DNA from 2 places in the Brevibacillus sp. AG genome. Region 2 is predicted to be linked to the other one. Evidence: riboswitches for the same ligand, from Rfam matches in the RefSeq annotation. Region 2 holds a riboswitch; the other holds the start of a gene.
The links. Region 2 has a riboswitch for S-adenosylmethionine ahead of POF51_RS25320 (sugar ABC transporter substrate-binding protein). Riboswitches for the same ligand answer to the same signal wherever they lie in the genome.

Region 1 (7,431 bases), on a different contig from region 2:
TGATGAGCGAGTGACAGGCTTGACCCAGCCAGGCAAGATTCAGGTGCTTGTAATGGGGAAAAAGCTGCTGGCTCACCCGGACTGGTTTCGGTTGCTGGATGTCGTTTTTCGGGATGCAAAGTTCAGTGTCAACGCCCGCATGGCTGTGCTTGATGGTCCGTTGCATGAGTTGTTTGATTTTAAACCAAAGGACAAGCCTCGTCTGTCCATTCATGTAACAACGCTGATTGACACAGCCAATAACAGAAATCTGACGGTAAAGACGAGGGCGCAGGAGCTCCATCGGCAAATGTATGAAAAAGGGATGACGCCTTCCCTGACTGAGTTGAAGAAAGAAAAGAAGGCGGTCAAGGTAATGGGGACGGCTTTGTTAAAAGAAAATGGAACGTACGCAGGCTCGATAGAACCGCGGGATACGATTCTTTTGCAAATGTTGCTCCATGAAAAACAAGGGGAACTGTCTGTCACCATCCCGATTAAAGAGCCGAACGAACACAATCAAATTGTGAAAGACAGGATCAGTTTTTTTATCAAAGGCGTCCAAAAAAAAGTGAAAACATCCTATCAGAACGGTCGGTTTCATTTTGACGTTCATTTCAAATTGCGAGTGTCTATATCGGAGCGAATGTTTCCGTTCGACATGAAAAAGGACTACAAAAAGATGGAGCGAATGATCAGTGACGAGTTACAGAAGGATTACACGAAGTTAATCAAGAAATGCCAGGAAATCGGTGTAGACCCATTTGGGTTTGGTCTCTATGCGCGTGCCTATGAATATAAGGAATACAAAAAGGTAGAGGATGATTGGACGAAAGCCTTTTCCAATGCCACAGTTGAAATCAAGCCTGACGTATCGATTAAGGGAAATGGCGTCATAAAGTGAAGGGTGAAAGACAAAACCCCCTGGCAATCAGTAAATGCCAAGGGGTTCGTTATTAATAGATCGCTTCCCAGCCTGCAGGAGTGACGAACAGGCGAATCGCCTTGATTTTGCGGTCGTCCATCAGGGTGAAGTAGTGGCGGTAGTTCGGTGGTACGGAGATCAGATCGCCTGGCTCCAGCTCGACGTCGAAGTAGCGATCATCTTTGCCTTTGATGGCGAAAATACCGTGACCATCGACGCAAAAGCGGCACTCATCGTCTGTGTGGTGATGCTCGCCCTTGAATTTCACCAACAGCTCGTCGAGGTTAGGCGTTTTGTCAGAGAGGACGATAATGTCCGCTGTCAAGTAACCGCGACGTTGGCTGATCGCATCGATTTCCGGCTTGAAGGTGTCGAGAATCTCTTGTTTTTCCTCGTCTGTCGGGCTGTAGTTATCACGGTGCTTCGGATCAAGACGATCCACGCCCCATTTTTCGTAAATGATCTCTTGGGTGTCCAGGAAGGAGACAACTTCCTCGGGTGCTGAGATGTACTCATTGTTGTCGTGAAAACGAATTTGTGCCATCGTTTATTCCTCCTTAATTGGTGGTTGTAGTGGACACGACTGCTTGGCGCAATTGCAGCCAGCGGGCGTGATACTCGAATAGGAATTCAAAAGCTTCCAGGTGGCGCTTGGCCTCGAAGTCATTGCCGCCCCACGTGTAGATACCGTGGTTACGGATGAGTACACCGGGAACTTCTGGTGTGATCACTTTTTCAATTTCGGTAGCCAAGGTCGGAATATCGGCAAAGTTCTCAACAATCGGAACAGTAATGCGCGCGTTTTCTTCCCAGATTCCGAGTCCCTTGATCAGCTCTTGTCCTTGAATGGAGAAGGCTCGTTGTCCAAAGTACAGCTCGGAAATAAGGTTGTTCCACACAGTATGGACGTGGAAGCAAGCACCCGCCTTCGGGAACGATTTGTAGACGACGGCGTGGATGAGCGTTTCCGCGGAAGGCTTGAGCGTAGTTTCATCCACCGGACGCGAGTCTTGATCTACGACCAGATAATCTTCGGGAGACAGCTTGGTTTTGTCTTTGCCGCTTGCCGTTACGGCAAATTGCAAGGGATCGTTTTGTATTTTTATGGAGAGATTGCCACTGGTGCCGGGAAACCAGTCCCGGCGGGCAAATGTCAGCTTGGCGTCATCCAGACGGCGAAAGGCATCCAGACGTTGTTCGAGTGTTGCAGTCATGAATTAGACGACCTCCTGTTGGACTTGCTGTAAAATGCGAATCACATCGTGGAACGTAGCAAACTTGCTATGCGGCAATTGCAGCTCTTCCGCCTTGTCAGCGAGGAAGTGACGGGCAATCACATAGTCTGCGATTTTGGCTCCAGCCAAATCAGTGATGGAGTCGCCGATGACGATGCGGAAATGGGTTGCTGGATCGTAACGGCGGATGATTGTCGTCTTGCACATGCCGCAGCCGTTCGTGCAATGCTCATCGCACGCGTTGGGCCATGTAATGGTGATGCGCTCTCCGCTGAAATCACTGCCATTGCAGTAGATCGGTACATCGGTAAGATCGAAAGGTGCCAGGATAGGCTCCAGGAAAAAGTCGATGCCACCACTCGTGATCAACAGCTCAATGCCTTCTTCGCGGCAATAGCTCACGAATTCAGCAAATCCCGGGCGAATCGTCGCTTCTTGGACAATGAAATCGATAATGTCCTGGCGCAAGGAGGAGGGCAAGAGTTGAAACAGCTTACCTACCCCTTCTTGAACGCTTATTTTTTGCGAAAGGATTTGCTCCGTCAAGGCTTCCCACTCAGGGGGAGCAAACTTGCGGACAATCGCTACAATGTTGTCTTTTTCGGTAATCGTTCCGTCGAAATCGCAGAACAGGACGAGCTTCTTGCTCATCGTGCACCACCCCACTTTTCCAGGGCGATCGCCAGTTCTTGTGATTCCGCGGCAGCCTCTTCCAGTGTTCGGCCTGCGGTGACAGCCTCAATCGCGGCGACGAATGCTTTCGCTCCTGCGGTTGCTCCACCGGGATGACCGTGGATTCCGCCACCTGCATTGACAATTTGATCTAGACCAAAGTCTTGATAAAGCTGTGGAACCAGCCCAGGATGAATGCCGGCAGATGGAACCGGGAAGGAACGGCGTACACCATTCAGTGGGTCGGTCAAATGCTTGGCGAGCTGTAACGCTTCTGTCTTGTCCAAGGCGACGTTGCCATATGGAGATGGGAAGAGTACCAGATCTGCACCAGCTACGCGCATCAACGTTCCGAGCAGAAGCGGGGTGGCGATACCGTAGTCAGGTGATGGATAGTAAGCGCCTGCCAATGCTGGATGCGCCATGATCGGTACGTGTACATCGGGATCGGCTGCCAAACGGTGCAGGGCATCGAATCCAAAGGCCAGCACATTGAACAAGAGGCAGTCAGCACCTGCATCTACCGCACGTTTCGCTTTTTCGTTCAGCTCATGCACTGGTCCAGTCAGGTTGGCTGCATAAAGGACGGGCTTGCCTGTTTCGGCTTCTGTCTCTTGGGCGATCTGTTTGAATGCTTTGATCCGTTCGATAAAAGGAGCGCGGTCATCTGCAAAGAAGATTTCGTCATCTTTCACCAGATCGACTCCGCCCAAGGCTTGTGCCCGAAATTGCGTCTTCAGGTCATCGAAAGGAAGACCCAGGCACGATTTGAAAATGCTCATCAAGAGTGGACGGTTATGTGCTCCTAAACGTTCGCGCAGACCATCAATGCCGAACTTCGGTCCAGGAAAAGCCTGAAGGAATGAGTCAGGGAAAACGATGTCGACGAGCTTAATTTTGCCATCCATCGACAGTTTGCCGAATATTCCGGTCAACAAGGATGGAATGTCTGCTGTAAAATTGCGGGTCGGATAGCTGACGGTAATCAAACCGCGTGTTTCTCCGTTTTCCAGTGTCGCAAGCGGTGTCGCACTCACGGCTTCACCAAGATACGGCGTTAGCTCAGCTTGCTTGGCAAGCGGCAGGTCCGTCCAGGAACCGACTGTCATGCCGACAGCAATGGCTTGCGCTTTCTTGTTCAAGTCTTTTGCTTGTGTGAGATAGGTGACGAGGATACGTTGTTCACTCATGGTACGTCTCATCCTCCTTGAATGATTAAAAAAAGCCTCCCCATTGAGCGGGGAGGCGGTTGTCGACTATGAAAGCGTCTCGTCTCCTCTCATCTCTCGGGTCAGTAGCCGAAACGAGCCAAAGAGGCTCTATCTCGACTCTTATCCGTTGGAATTAGCACCGTTTCGCTATCCAAGGTACGCATCATCCGCGTACGATTCATGGTATAGCGCCGGTTGCCGGGCATCATAGGGCCAGTCCCTCAGCCAGCTCGCGATAAGAGTTATTCGTTTCCCCCATGATATGACGTTCATTGTCAGGAGTCAATCCTTGTTTTTGCAGTGAATGTGCAGCAGGTTATCAGAAAAATAAGACGAAGGTGAAACTATTTGGCACTTCCTTCGTGGTAAGGGATGAAGGGGTGTGAACGGCTTGGGAAAGTAGGTCTGGAGTATGTGTACCGGCTGCATGTAAACGATATTTACCGCTATCTTTTCCGGCTGACACAGGAAACCTTTTGTCGCGCCTACTCTTCCTTGGACGACTACCGTGGGGAAAAAGTACGGCCTTGGCTGTTTAAAACGGAGTGCGAATCTACAGAGCCGTCCTCACCGGACCTACCAAAGAACTGCTGAAGCTCAAGGCCGAAAAGTCGATAACAGCAGCGTTTCTAGGCAAGGTAGACTGGTGGAATTGGGAGCGACCTGCGGCATCGGTAACACAATACAGCTACTGATAGCAAGGTGCGAATTTTTGCACAAAAGGGTGTTGACATCGCGGAAGCGTTGGTTGTATGATTCAAACTAAATCAAAAACCGAATACGTTTTGGATACCTTATCCAGAGAAGGTGGAGGGACTGGCCCGATGATACCCGGCAACCGACATGACGCCATTCAGACGCGAGGAAGCGACTGATTGACAGGCGACATGCACGGTGCTAATTCCTGCAGAAACAAAAGTAGTCTGGAAGATAAGGGGGACATCAACACGGTTCTTACACGTGACGACAGCGACCTCTTTTCTTCGGGAAAAGAGGTCTTTTTATTGCTCCAGGTACTCAAACAAAACAAGTAGAGATAGAGGAAAAATACGTAGAGGGGAGTTTTGGAATCATGGCATATCGCGCATTGACTGAACAGGAAGCAGTGGAGTACGTAAAAGGAATACCAGGTCTTTTTAGCGAAGGAGCAGAGCTGACCAGCCGTGAAATCGGGGATGGCAATCTCAATCTGGTTTTTGACATTCAGGAGCTGGCAACCGGTAAGAGCGTCATTGTCAAACAAGCACTGCCTTTTGCCCGCGTCGTGGGAGAATCTTGGCCACTTACGATTGATCGGGCTCGTATCGAGAGCGAGGCACTCCGCATTCAGCACAAATACGTTCCAGACTTGGTGCCGCAGGTGTATCATTTCGATGGGGAACTTGCGTTGACTGTCATGGAAAACGTCGGGGACCACATCATCATGCGTAAAGGTCTGATCGAAGGAAAGCGGTACCCACTATTCGCGAAGCAAATTGGTCGTTTTCTCGCGCAAACCTTGTTCTTCACCTCCGATCTGGGCGCGCATCCGTACGATAAAAAAGCGCTAGTCGGAACATTCATAAATCCAGAATTATGCAAAATCACGGAAGATCTCGTCTTTACCGATCCGTATGAAAATGCGCCTACCAACGACTTCAACCCGTTGATTCGCCGGGAAGTCGAGGCGATCTGGAACAACAGGCCGCTGAAGCTGGAAATCGCCAAGCTGAAATACGATTTCCTTACGCGCTCGGAAGCGCTGCTGCATGGTGACTTGCATACGGGAAGTATTTTCATCACGGAAAACAGCTTGAAAGCAATCGATCCAGAGTTCGCTTACTACGGTCCAATCGGTTTTGACATCGGGGCGGTCATTGCCAATCTATTGCTCAACTACGCAGGACAGCACGGTTTGCAAAAAGATCAAGGAGAACGGGAAGCGTACCGCGAATACTTACTGGAAACGGTCGAGGATGTCTGGAATGAATTCGTTTCGCAATTCGTTCAGCTCTGGCACAAGCAAGCCAAAGAGCGCAGCGCCCATGTCGAGGGACTGTGGCAAAGCTACGTGAAGCGCTTGATTCAGGATACAGCAGGCTATGCCGGATGCAAAATCTTGCGCCGTGTCATCGGCTTGGCAGGCGTAGCGGACCTGAATGCCATTGAAGACGACCAGACTCGCGCAGAAGCAGAGCGTCTGGCTCTCTCGATTGGAGAAGCGCTGATTCTTGGTCGCGGCGGCATCGACGAATCGACAGATATCACGGACATCGTACGCACTGTGACCGAACGTTACTATCAGGAGGCTACAACAGTATGACAACCAGCACCCAATTGGCACCTGTTAAGTGGGAGAATGACGCATTGGTCTTGCTAGACCAGACGCGTCTGCCAGTAGAAACGATCTATTTGAACTTGACTACCTCCGAGCAAGTATGGGGTTCCATTCGTCGCTTGGAAGTACGAGGCGCACCGGCGATTGGCATGGCGGCGGCTTACGGGCTCTACCTTGGTATTCGTGGCAGTGAAGCGAGTAACTACGACGAGTTTTGGCAGGAACTGAACCAGCAGGCAGACTACCTGGGCTCTTCCCGTCCGACAGCCGTGAATCTGTTCTGGGCGTTGGATCGCATCAAAGCTCGTGTTGAAAAAGAAAGCGGAGCGTCGATTGCCGAGTTGAAGGCGGCTGTGCTCGATGAAGCACTGACGATTCAAAAGGAAGACGCTGAAGTATGCCGGACCATTGGAGAGCATCTGCTCACTCTGTTGCATGACGGTATGGGAATTCTCACGCACTGTAATCCAGGCGCATTGGCTACAGCAGCGTACGGTACGGCTACCGCTCCATTTTATTTGGCAAAGGAACGCGGCTGGAACCTGAAGGTGTACGCGGACGAAACCCGTCCTGTCCTGCAAGGCGCTCGTCTTACTGCATTTGAATTGCAGCAAGCAGGGATTGATGTGACGCTGATCTGCGACAACATGGCGGCGATGGTTATGTCCCAAGGTAAAGTAGAGGCTGTCATCGTGGGTACAGACCGCGTAGCAGCGAATGGCGATGTCGCCAACAAAATTGGTACGTATGGGGTAGCGGTATTGGCAAAAGCTCACGGCATTCCTTTTTACGTGGCAGCTCCTTTGTCCTCCGTCGATCTGGACACTCCGACAGGCGCAGATATTCCGATTGAAGAGCGACCAGCCGAGGAAATTACCCATGGCTTGGGCAAACAGGTAGCTCCAGACGATATTAAGGTGTACAATCCTGCGTTCGATGTAACGCCTGCGAAGTACATTACAGCGATCGTCACGGAGACAGGCATTTTCAAGCCGGAAGAGATCGGCAATAGCAAACCATAAATGAATGATTGATAAGCGTTCGCCCTGTTGTTACTGGCGGGCGCTTTTTTGCTCATTCTGGCGTTTTCCA
Region 2 (7,431 bases):
ATATCCACCCCTTTTGTCGGCTCGTCAAACATAAAGAGGTGAGCGTTTGTATCCAGCCATTTGCCGATAGCGACTTTTTGCTGGTTTCCGCCGCTGAGAAAACCGACCAGCTGCTTGATATCGGCTGTTTTTACACCAAGGCGCTGCACCAGCTCTCTTGCGTTAGCCGCTTCCGTCCCTCTTTTGATAAAACCGAGCCAGGACTTCTTTTTCAACGAGGCGACAGACAGGTTGTTCTGTACCGACTCCTCTACGAAAATTCCTTCTTTGCGCCTTTCCTCCGGGACGAGTACGATCCCTGCATCGACGGCGTCTTTTGGCGAGCGCAGTTGGATACGTGTTCCATGCAATCGAATGGCACCGGCCTTTGCCCCATCCGCACCGAAGAGCAATCGGGCGAGCTCAGTCTTCCCTGCCCCAACCAGACCGACGACACCCACGATCTCTCCCTCGTGAACTCGCAGGTCGACTCCGCGTACTTTGCCACCAGCCACACCTGCCGCCTCAAAAATCGTTTCGCCAATCGGCACTTCCATCTTCGGGAACTCCTCGTCAAAGCTTTTGCCCAGCATGTTCGCGATCACTTCGTCCATATTGGTCTTCGCCGTGTCTGTGGTCACGACATGCTGTCCATCGCGCATGATGGTGATCCGATCACAGATTTCAAAGATTTCTGGCAACCTGTGGGAGATATAAATGATCCCGACTCCAGCATTTTTCAACTGTGCAATGATTTGAAACAGCCGTTCGCTCTCCTTTGTGCTCAACGGCGCTGTCGGTTCATCGAAAATGACGTACTTCGCCTTTTGAACGGTAGCCCGTGCAATCAAAATCAATTGCTTTTCCGACAGCGTACATTCTTCGACGAGCATCCTCACCGGAATAGAGAAGCCGAAGTTTTTTAAAATCCGCTCCGATTCGTTGTACAAGCTCTGCCAGTTGATTAGTCCCTTGGTTTTCGCCTGGACGAGCTGGCCCGCCAATATGTTTTCGGCAACGCTCAAATACGGGATCAAGGCGGTGTCCACTTCCTGATATACACATTGAATGCCCTGTGCTTTGGCGTCCTGCGGGGATTGAATCGACACGGCCTGTCCATCGATGGTGATCGTACCTCCATCTGCCTGATACGCTCCCGTGAGAATTTTGATCAGGGTACTCTTTCCCGCACCATTAGCACCGAGAAGTGCATGAACCTCTCCAGCGCGCACCTCAAAATCGACGGATCGCAGGGCAGGAACCCCAGAAAACTGCTTCGCCATCCCTTTCATCTGCAATGTGGACATTTTTCACACCTCCTGTTTACCTGCGTGTTCCAACCTCTATAAGGAAAAATCCCGTTGACGGATACAGATCAACGGGAAAAGCCAATTTGGTTCTTACTTGCCCCACTCTTGTACGTATTGGGACAGGTCGCCCATCGTTACTTTCTTATCCTTCGGCAGGTCTTCCTGTTTCACCAGCACTGGATTCAGCTTCACGTTGTCTGGCACTTGCTCGCCTTTGATTTTTTGGAACACGGTTTGGGCATGGATGCGCCCGATATTGGATGGGTCTACCGCTGCCGTCGCTGTCCACGGAGAGTTTTCCGTCTGAATCATTTGCAGATCCTCATCGCTCAAATCGATGGAGTATACTTTGATTTCCGTACGGCCTGCTTGCTGGATGGCACGTGTCGCCCCTTTGGCAAATTCATCCCAAGCCGCCCATACTGCTGTGATGTCGCCTTTGTTGGGATACTTTTTCAAGATCGCTTCCATCTGGGTTTGTGTATCGAGTGCCGTATTATTGGTAGCAGAACCGAATGCAGCAATCTCTTTGATGTCCGGGTATTTCTTCTGGAAAGCTTCATACGTCACTTGGCGTTTTTCCATAGGCGCAAAGCCAGCTACCCAAATTTTTACGATGCTGCCTTTGCCATTTGTATCTGCAGCCAGCTTCTCCAGGCTCAGCTCTGCCAACTTGTTGTCATCCTGCGCCACAACTGGCACACCCGGAATGTTGATGTCTGTATCAAACAGGACAACCGGAATTTTTTTATCCACGGCCTTTTGCGTACCCTGCTGCAACGCTTCTGCCGTACCATGGTCGATCAGAATGCCATCAAACTTTTGATTCACAGCCGCATCGAGGTTGGACGCCATTTTTGCCAGATCGGTATCCGCGTTGAATACGGTCAACTCACCGCCGTTTTTCTCCACCTCTGTCTTCACACCATTGATGTATTGTGCGGAGAACGTTCCTACGTTTTGACGCATGATTAATGCGATTCTCTTCGCGTTCTCCCCACCTGACTGGTTCGTGCTACCGGTTCCGGTGCTTGTTCCTCCGCCGCATGCCGTAACGAGAACGGACGCAGCCACAATAAGTGAAGTCAGTAATCCCAGTTTCTTTTTCATCGCAAATGTTCCCCCTTTTTCTCTTTGAAAACAGATGATAAAAGCAAAAAATCCTCTTTCACAGAGAAAGAGGACAAAAATCGACAAGATTCTCGCCTCTTATCTGTCAGGTATTCTACCTGTTGGAGTTAGCACCTTGGCTCGAAAGAACACAATCTCTCGTGCTAGGTTGCCGGGCTTCATAGGGCCATTCCCTCAGCCATCTCTTGATAAGAGTAGTTTCTATTTTCGAAACGTTTGTATAAGTATATACAGAATATAATCTGGCAATTACCTATCTGTCAACTAGGTTTACCGAAAGAATTTTCTTGATAAATATTCCAGTTTCTTCTGTAACAACAAGAGGGATTTTGTTGTGTCTTGTCGAATTATCGTAGATTGATACAAGCCTAGCAAATATTTGCGATGGGGATGCTACATGAGTCTATTAAAAGAAGTTATTCTTCAATGGTTTTTCGCCATTATCCCGTTTGTGTTTTTCAACATCTATTACCGTGACAAAATGAGGAACTACAGCCGTTCCTTTATTGTCATCACCAGCTCAGCCTGCATGTTTCTCGCGATGACCTTCGCCCCTAGTGTCACCAATGGCATGTTTTTTGATATCCGACATGTCATCATTCTTTTCGGACTGGTTTATGGCGGAATCGAGATTGCCTTGCTCCTTCTGATTGAAGCCTTGGTTTATCGGTACTACCTAGGTGGAGAAGGAACATGGGTTGCGCTGCTGATTCTTACAGTCAATTTTGTCTTGTCACTCTTTTTGTATCGACACTACAAAGCCAGTTATCGGAAAACACTGTATCTTTTTATGACGAGTGCGATTTTTTCTACGGTTGCTTTAGGGACTACTTATTACTTTTTTCCCACGTATGTAACTCAACACCTCGTTTACTACACCATAGTGATTCCTATTCAGAACTTTTTCGGCCTCTGGTTGTTAATGTCGCTTTTCAGCAAATGTGTTTCGGATAAGGAGCTGTTTATTCGCCACGCGCAAAACGAAAAAATCCAAACGATGAGCCATGTTGCTGCATCGCTCGCACACGAGGTTCGCAATCCGCTGACAGCTGTCAAAGGCTTTTTGAAATTAATACAGGAATCCCCGGAAAATTTGGTGAAAATCGATCAATACATTCGCATCAGTCTCGACGAGATCCAACGGACAGAAGCCATTTTGACCGAATACCTTGCGATTTCCAAGCCGCTCAAGGAACGACATGAGATCATTAATGTTAGCGAGCATCTGCATGCCATCCGCGAAGTGATGCTCCCTTTTGCCAATATGCACAACGTAGAGCTTACGCTGCAAGACTTTGAGAGACCTGTGACGATCAAGGCCAATCCAGACGAGTTCAAGCAAGTGTTGGTGAATTTCATCAAAAATGCCATCGAGGCGTGCTCGGATATTTCGGACGGAAAAGTCTCCCTGGACTTGCTCATCGAGCGAAACAAAGCACTGTTGGTCATCAAGGATAACGGTGTCGGCATGGATGCAGGACAGATCAGCCGTCTCGGAACGATTTACTTTTCTACGAAAACAACTGGAACTGGTCTTGGTTTGACGTATTCCTATCATGTCATTCATGCAATTGGCGGAACGGTCAATGTATCAAGCAAGCCACGAGTAGGAACCAAGTTCACCATTATGCTTCCGTATAAGGCACAGTAGCTGCATGCAGGTTTTGCAGAGGAACTGTGCCTTTTTCCATTCGATCGATAATGATGCAAATGACGGTCGGTTGCCCTTCCCCTCACGCTTTACTATGCAATTTCCGGGAAGACATTACGCAAAACAAAACACCAGGAGTTTCCCCCTGGTGTCTCTCTTTATTGGAATGGTAGCCATTCTCCCGTAATGGCATCCACATCCCCGTTGCTTTTCAGTATCTCCGCCGAATAGACCAAGACCGGTTGCTCTTGAATCCTATTGTTTTCAAGCGGGAATAGATAACGGGGACTGAGTGATTTATGTTGGAGATAAACCCGCGCCGCCTCTTCTGCTGAAATCACCTTGGACGCATCTGGGAAGGTCTCCTGCTTATGCGGGAATGTTAAATTCACCCCGATAATTTCTCCTGTCTGCCCGTCGATCGTGACCTTATAATACTGATCCGGCACCATTACGCCGTTTACTTCTCGGACAAATTTCAATTCAACCTGTCTGCCCATCACATAAATTTGCTCCTGCATCCGAACAGTCTTCACCCGTGAATCCAGATACGGCTCCAAAAACAAGATCGCTCGCTCCTGCAATTCTGCGACGGCAAGTGTCTGATCACCTTCTCGCAGCTCCGGATAAGATATCTTGAACGCTGCTGCCCGATTGTTGACAGTAGTCAGCTTCATGAATCGCTCTCCTTTTTTGGCCTGGTATTCCCGTTCGTTGTCTCCCATCATATAATCGGGCACATTACTCCCGGTAAATGTGAAGCCCTCCACCTTCTGACCGAAGAACTCCATGGCGGCCGCAGCCTCTTTTGCCGATGCAACCATTGTCTTCTTGCCTCCGGGATTGACGGCAATACTGTCGCGAAACGAATCCCCGCGCCACAAGGTCGTTTTCACTTCCTTGCCAGTACGAGCGTCGAGATACCCGGAGAAGTTTTCCGTATAACGAAGAACGTAGTCCACGTCCTTCTTCCCGCCTCGCTGATACGTCAGTTGCATGACTTCTGCAAGTCCGCTCTCCGTTTTCTTACGAGAAGGCCGCTCAGCAATTGAAGGAAACTGCCCGGTGTCCAAATTCATTCCCGTTGAATCCCCTGAATTGACATAGCGAATATGCCCGGCATCGCTCATGCCGATCCCATAGTTATCTCCCTCTACCTGCACGTCATTCACGTAGCGTTGCAATCGGACGGCTTCATGCGAAACGGTATCTGCTCCCTCTTGCCCATCTACTTGTTCGATCCGATACTGTTCCAGATTTTTGCCCAGAAACGGTTCCATAAATGCCTTCGCCTGTCGCTCTATTCTCTCCTTGGAAGGCACTCCTTCGACTTTCTCTTGCCCTGGAATCTTTTCCAGGTCGAACCCGAGCAAGAGTCCGCTTTTGGCGTCCAATTTCGCTCTGGCATATAGCGACACTTCTGTTCGATCTTTGTTGCTGAACGTGCGAAAATCTATGTTGTACACCTCGCGAGGAGCTTTGGTTACGTAGACCCTCTTTTCCGCTTCCCGAAAAGGAGGATATTTCTCGTACAGCTTTTCCAACGTTCTAATCGCCGCTTGGCTTAGCTCGCTTTCTGTTATTTCTGTCGATGAGAAGGAGCGGGGTACCAGATGCGCTTGTGATTCAAACCGAGATTGCTTGAATATCTCCGGGGTTACCCCCATCATCCATACTGCTGCTGCCACCGTCGCAGCGGAAACTGTCCATGTTGCCAGCTTGAGGACGATTCTTTTCGGACGATTCGTTTTGGTGCGTGCCCGTTGCACCAGCTTTGCTTCCAGCGCTTCTACGAATTCGCTCCTTGGTTCCGCATCCTTTGACCGAGGAAGAGCCGCGAAGAATTGCTCGTCATTTGGAGTATTCATTGGCCAACCCTCCTATCCAATCGACATGCAAAACTTTTTTGAGTTCTTTTGTTGCCCGATGAAAATCTACGCGGACCTTGGCTTCGCTTGTCCCGAGGATTTCTGCCGTTTCCCGAATACTGTAGGCCTTGATGCCACGCAAAATCAGTACATTCCGATGATGCGTCTTCATTTTCTGCATCGCCTGCTCAATTTCCAGCTGTTCTTCCTTGGAAGCCAGCTCCGCTTCCGGCCTTCCCAGAAGAGAAGGCAGCCCTTTTAACAAATCCATGCCAAAAAGCGTTTGCACCCGTCTCTTCCGGTAATCATCGATGGCGACATGCTTGGCAATATGCAAAATCCATGTCTTCACACTGGAACGCTCTTCATATCTGGCCAAAGCGTCCAAGACCCGGATAAACACTTCCTGTGTCAAATCCTCCGCATGCTCACGCTTCCCCGTAAAGTAGTAGAGATATTGATAGACATCACGGTAATGCTCGCGATAGATCGCTTTAATCCGCGCTTCGTAATCGACTGTGTCCTGCACTGGATTTCCTCTCCCTGCTCCCTACTTGATAAATTGACCTGTAACCGCGTCAACCTTTCCGTTTCTTTCTTTCGGCTCATAAACAAGGACAGGTGTTCCCTGGTACCGTCCGTTAAGGGAAGGAAACACGTAGCGCAGTGTAAGCGGATTAGCTTTCAACAATGCTTGTACGGCTTGCTCGGGCCCTACGACATTTGAGGCATCATCATAGGATAATTTACCAGTAGTTATTGGTAAACTGGCGGATACAATGTCTCCCGTATGCATGTCAACTTTTACTGAATAGCCCTGTCCCTCAACCATAATCCCTTGGTGTACAGGGGAAAATAGAAACGTTTGCTTGCCTGCTTCTCTGTTATTCATTTGTGGTACCAGCTCCATTTGTGGTACTAGCTCCGTTACCTCTGCTTCTACAAACGGTTGCAGAAACACCACTGCTTTTTCCTCGGCAGCTGCCTCTGTAATCACTTTCTGCTTTGGTGGGTTTTCAACTACATGGAAGTACGCAATCTGATCATTCACTATCCTCACTGAGAACTTTTTGTTTCCAACCACGGCATCATACTCCTTTTCCCCTTCGAGAACTGGCGCACCTTTGGTTATTTTAAACTCAATTCCTTCAGGCAATGGAATAAAAGTGGAGAGTGCGGTGGCTATCTCCTCATTTGTTTTGGCGAAGACCCGCTGGTTGCCAGGCGTTATCGGAATTGGTTTCCCGTACTTATTTTTCTTGGTCCATCCGGACTCTACCTCGGCTCCTGATCGTGCATCCAGATATCCGGAAAAATTCAGGCTGTAGACTGGGCGGAAGCCAGCGCTTATGTCTCTTGCTTTTTGCTCATAGCGAAGGTGGAGCATGTCTTCTAATTGTTTGCTGAATTCGTCTGGATTCCTAACCCCTGACGGAGCGGCGAATTTACTTGCGTCCATCTGCAATCCTGTTGTGTTTCCTGCGTTTATATA

Region 1: it holds a riboswitch for S-adenosylmethionine, as region 2 does, so the genes downstream of both, mtnK (S-methyl-5-thioribose kinase) here and POF51_RS25320 (sugar ABC transporter substrate-binding protein) in region 2, are expected to answer to the same signal.

The regions. Positions count from the first base shown of each region.
Region 1 is NZ_JAQMYO010000006.1:171,081-178,511, forward strand. It holds gene POF51_RS17090 (Ger(x)C family spore germination protein) at 1-883, shown strand, start outside; gene POF51_RS17095 (1,2-dihydroxy-3-keto-5-methylthiopentene dioxygenase) at 936-1,448, opposite strand; gene POF51_RS17100 (methylthioribulose 1-phosphate dehydratase) at 1,462-2,118, opposite strand; gene POF51_RS17105 (2-hydroxy-3-keto-5-methylthiopentenyl-1-phosphate phosphatase) at 2,122-2,790, opposite strand; gene POF51_RS17110 (2,3-diketo-5-methylthiopentyl-1-phosphate enolase) at 2,787-4,001, opposite strand; SAM riboswitch class I at 4,088-4,264, opposite strand; gene POF51_RS17115 (anti-sigma factor C-terminal domain-containing protein) at 4,568-4,717, shown strand; SAM riboswitch class I at 4,814-4,959, shown strand; gene mtnK (S-methyl-5-thioribose kinase) at 5,095-6,324, shown strand; gene mtnA (S-methyl-5-thioribose-1-phosphate isomerase) at 6,321-7,361, shown strand.
Region 2 is NZ_JAQMYO010000011.1:82,533-89,963, reverse strand. It holds gene POF51_RS25325 (sugar ABC transporter ATP-binding protein) at 1-1,286, opposite strand, end outside; gene POF51_RS25320 (sugar ABC transporter substrate-binding protein) at 1,380-2,399, opposite strand; SAM riboswitch class I at 2,496-2,615, opposite strand; gene POF51_RS25315 (ATP-binding protein) at 2,818-4,071, shown strand; gene POF51_RS25310 (hypothetical protein) at 4,230-5,939, opposite strand; gene POF51_RS25305 (RNA polymerase sigma factor) at 5,923-6,468, opposite strand; gene POF51_RS25300 (hypothetical protein) at 6,490-7,431, opposite strand, start outside.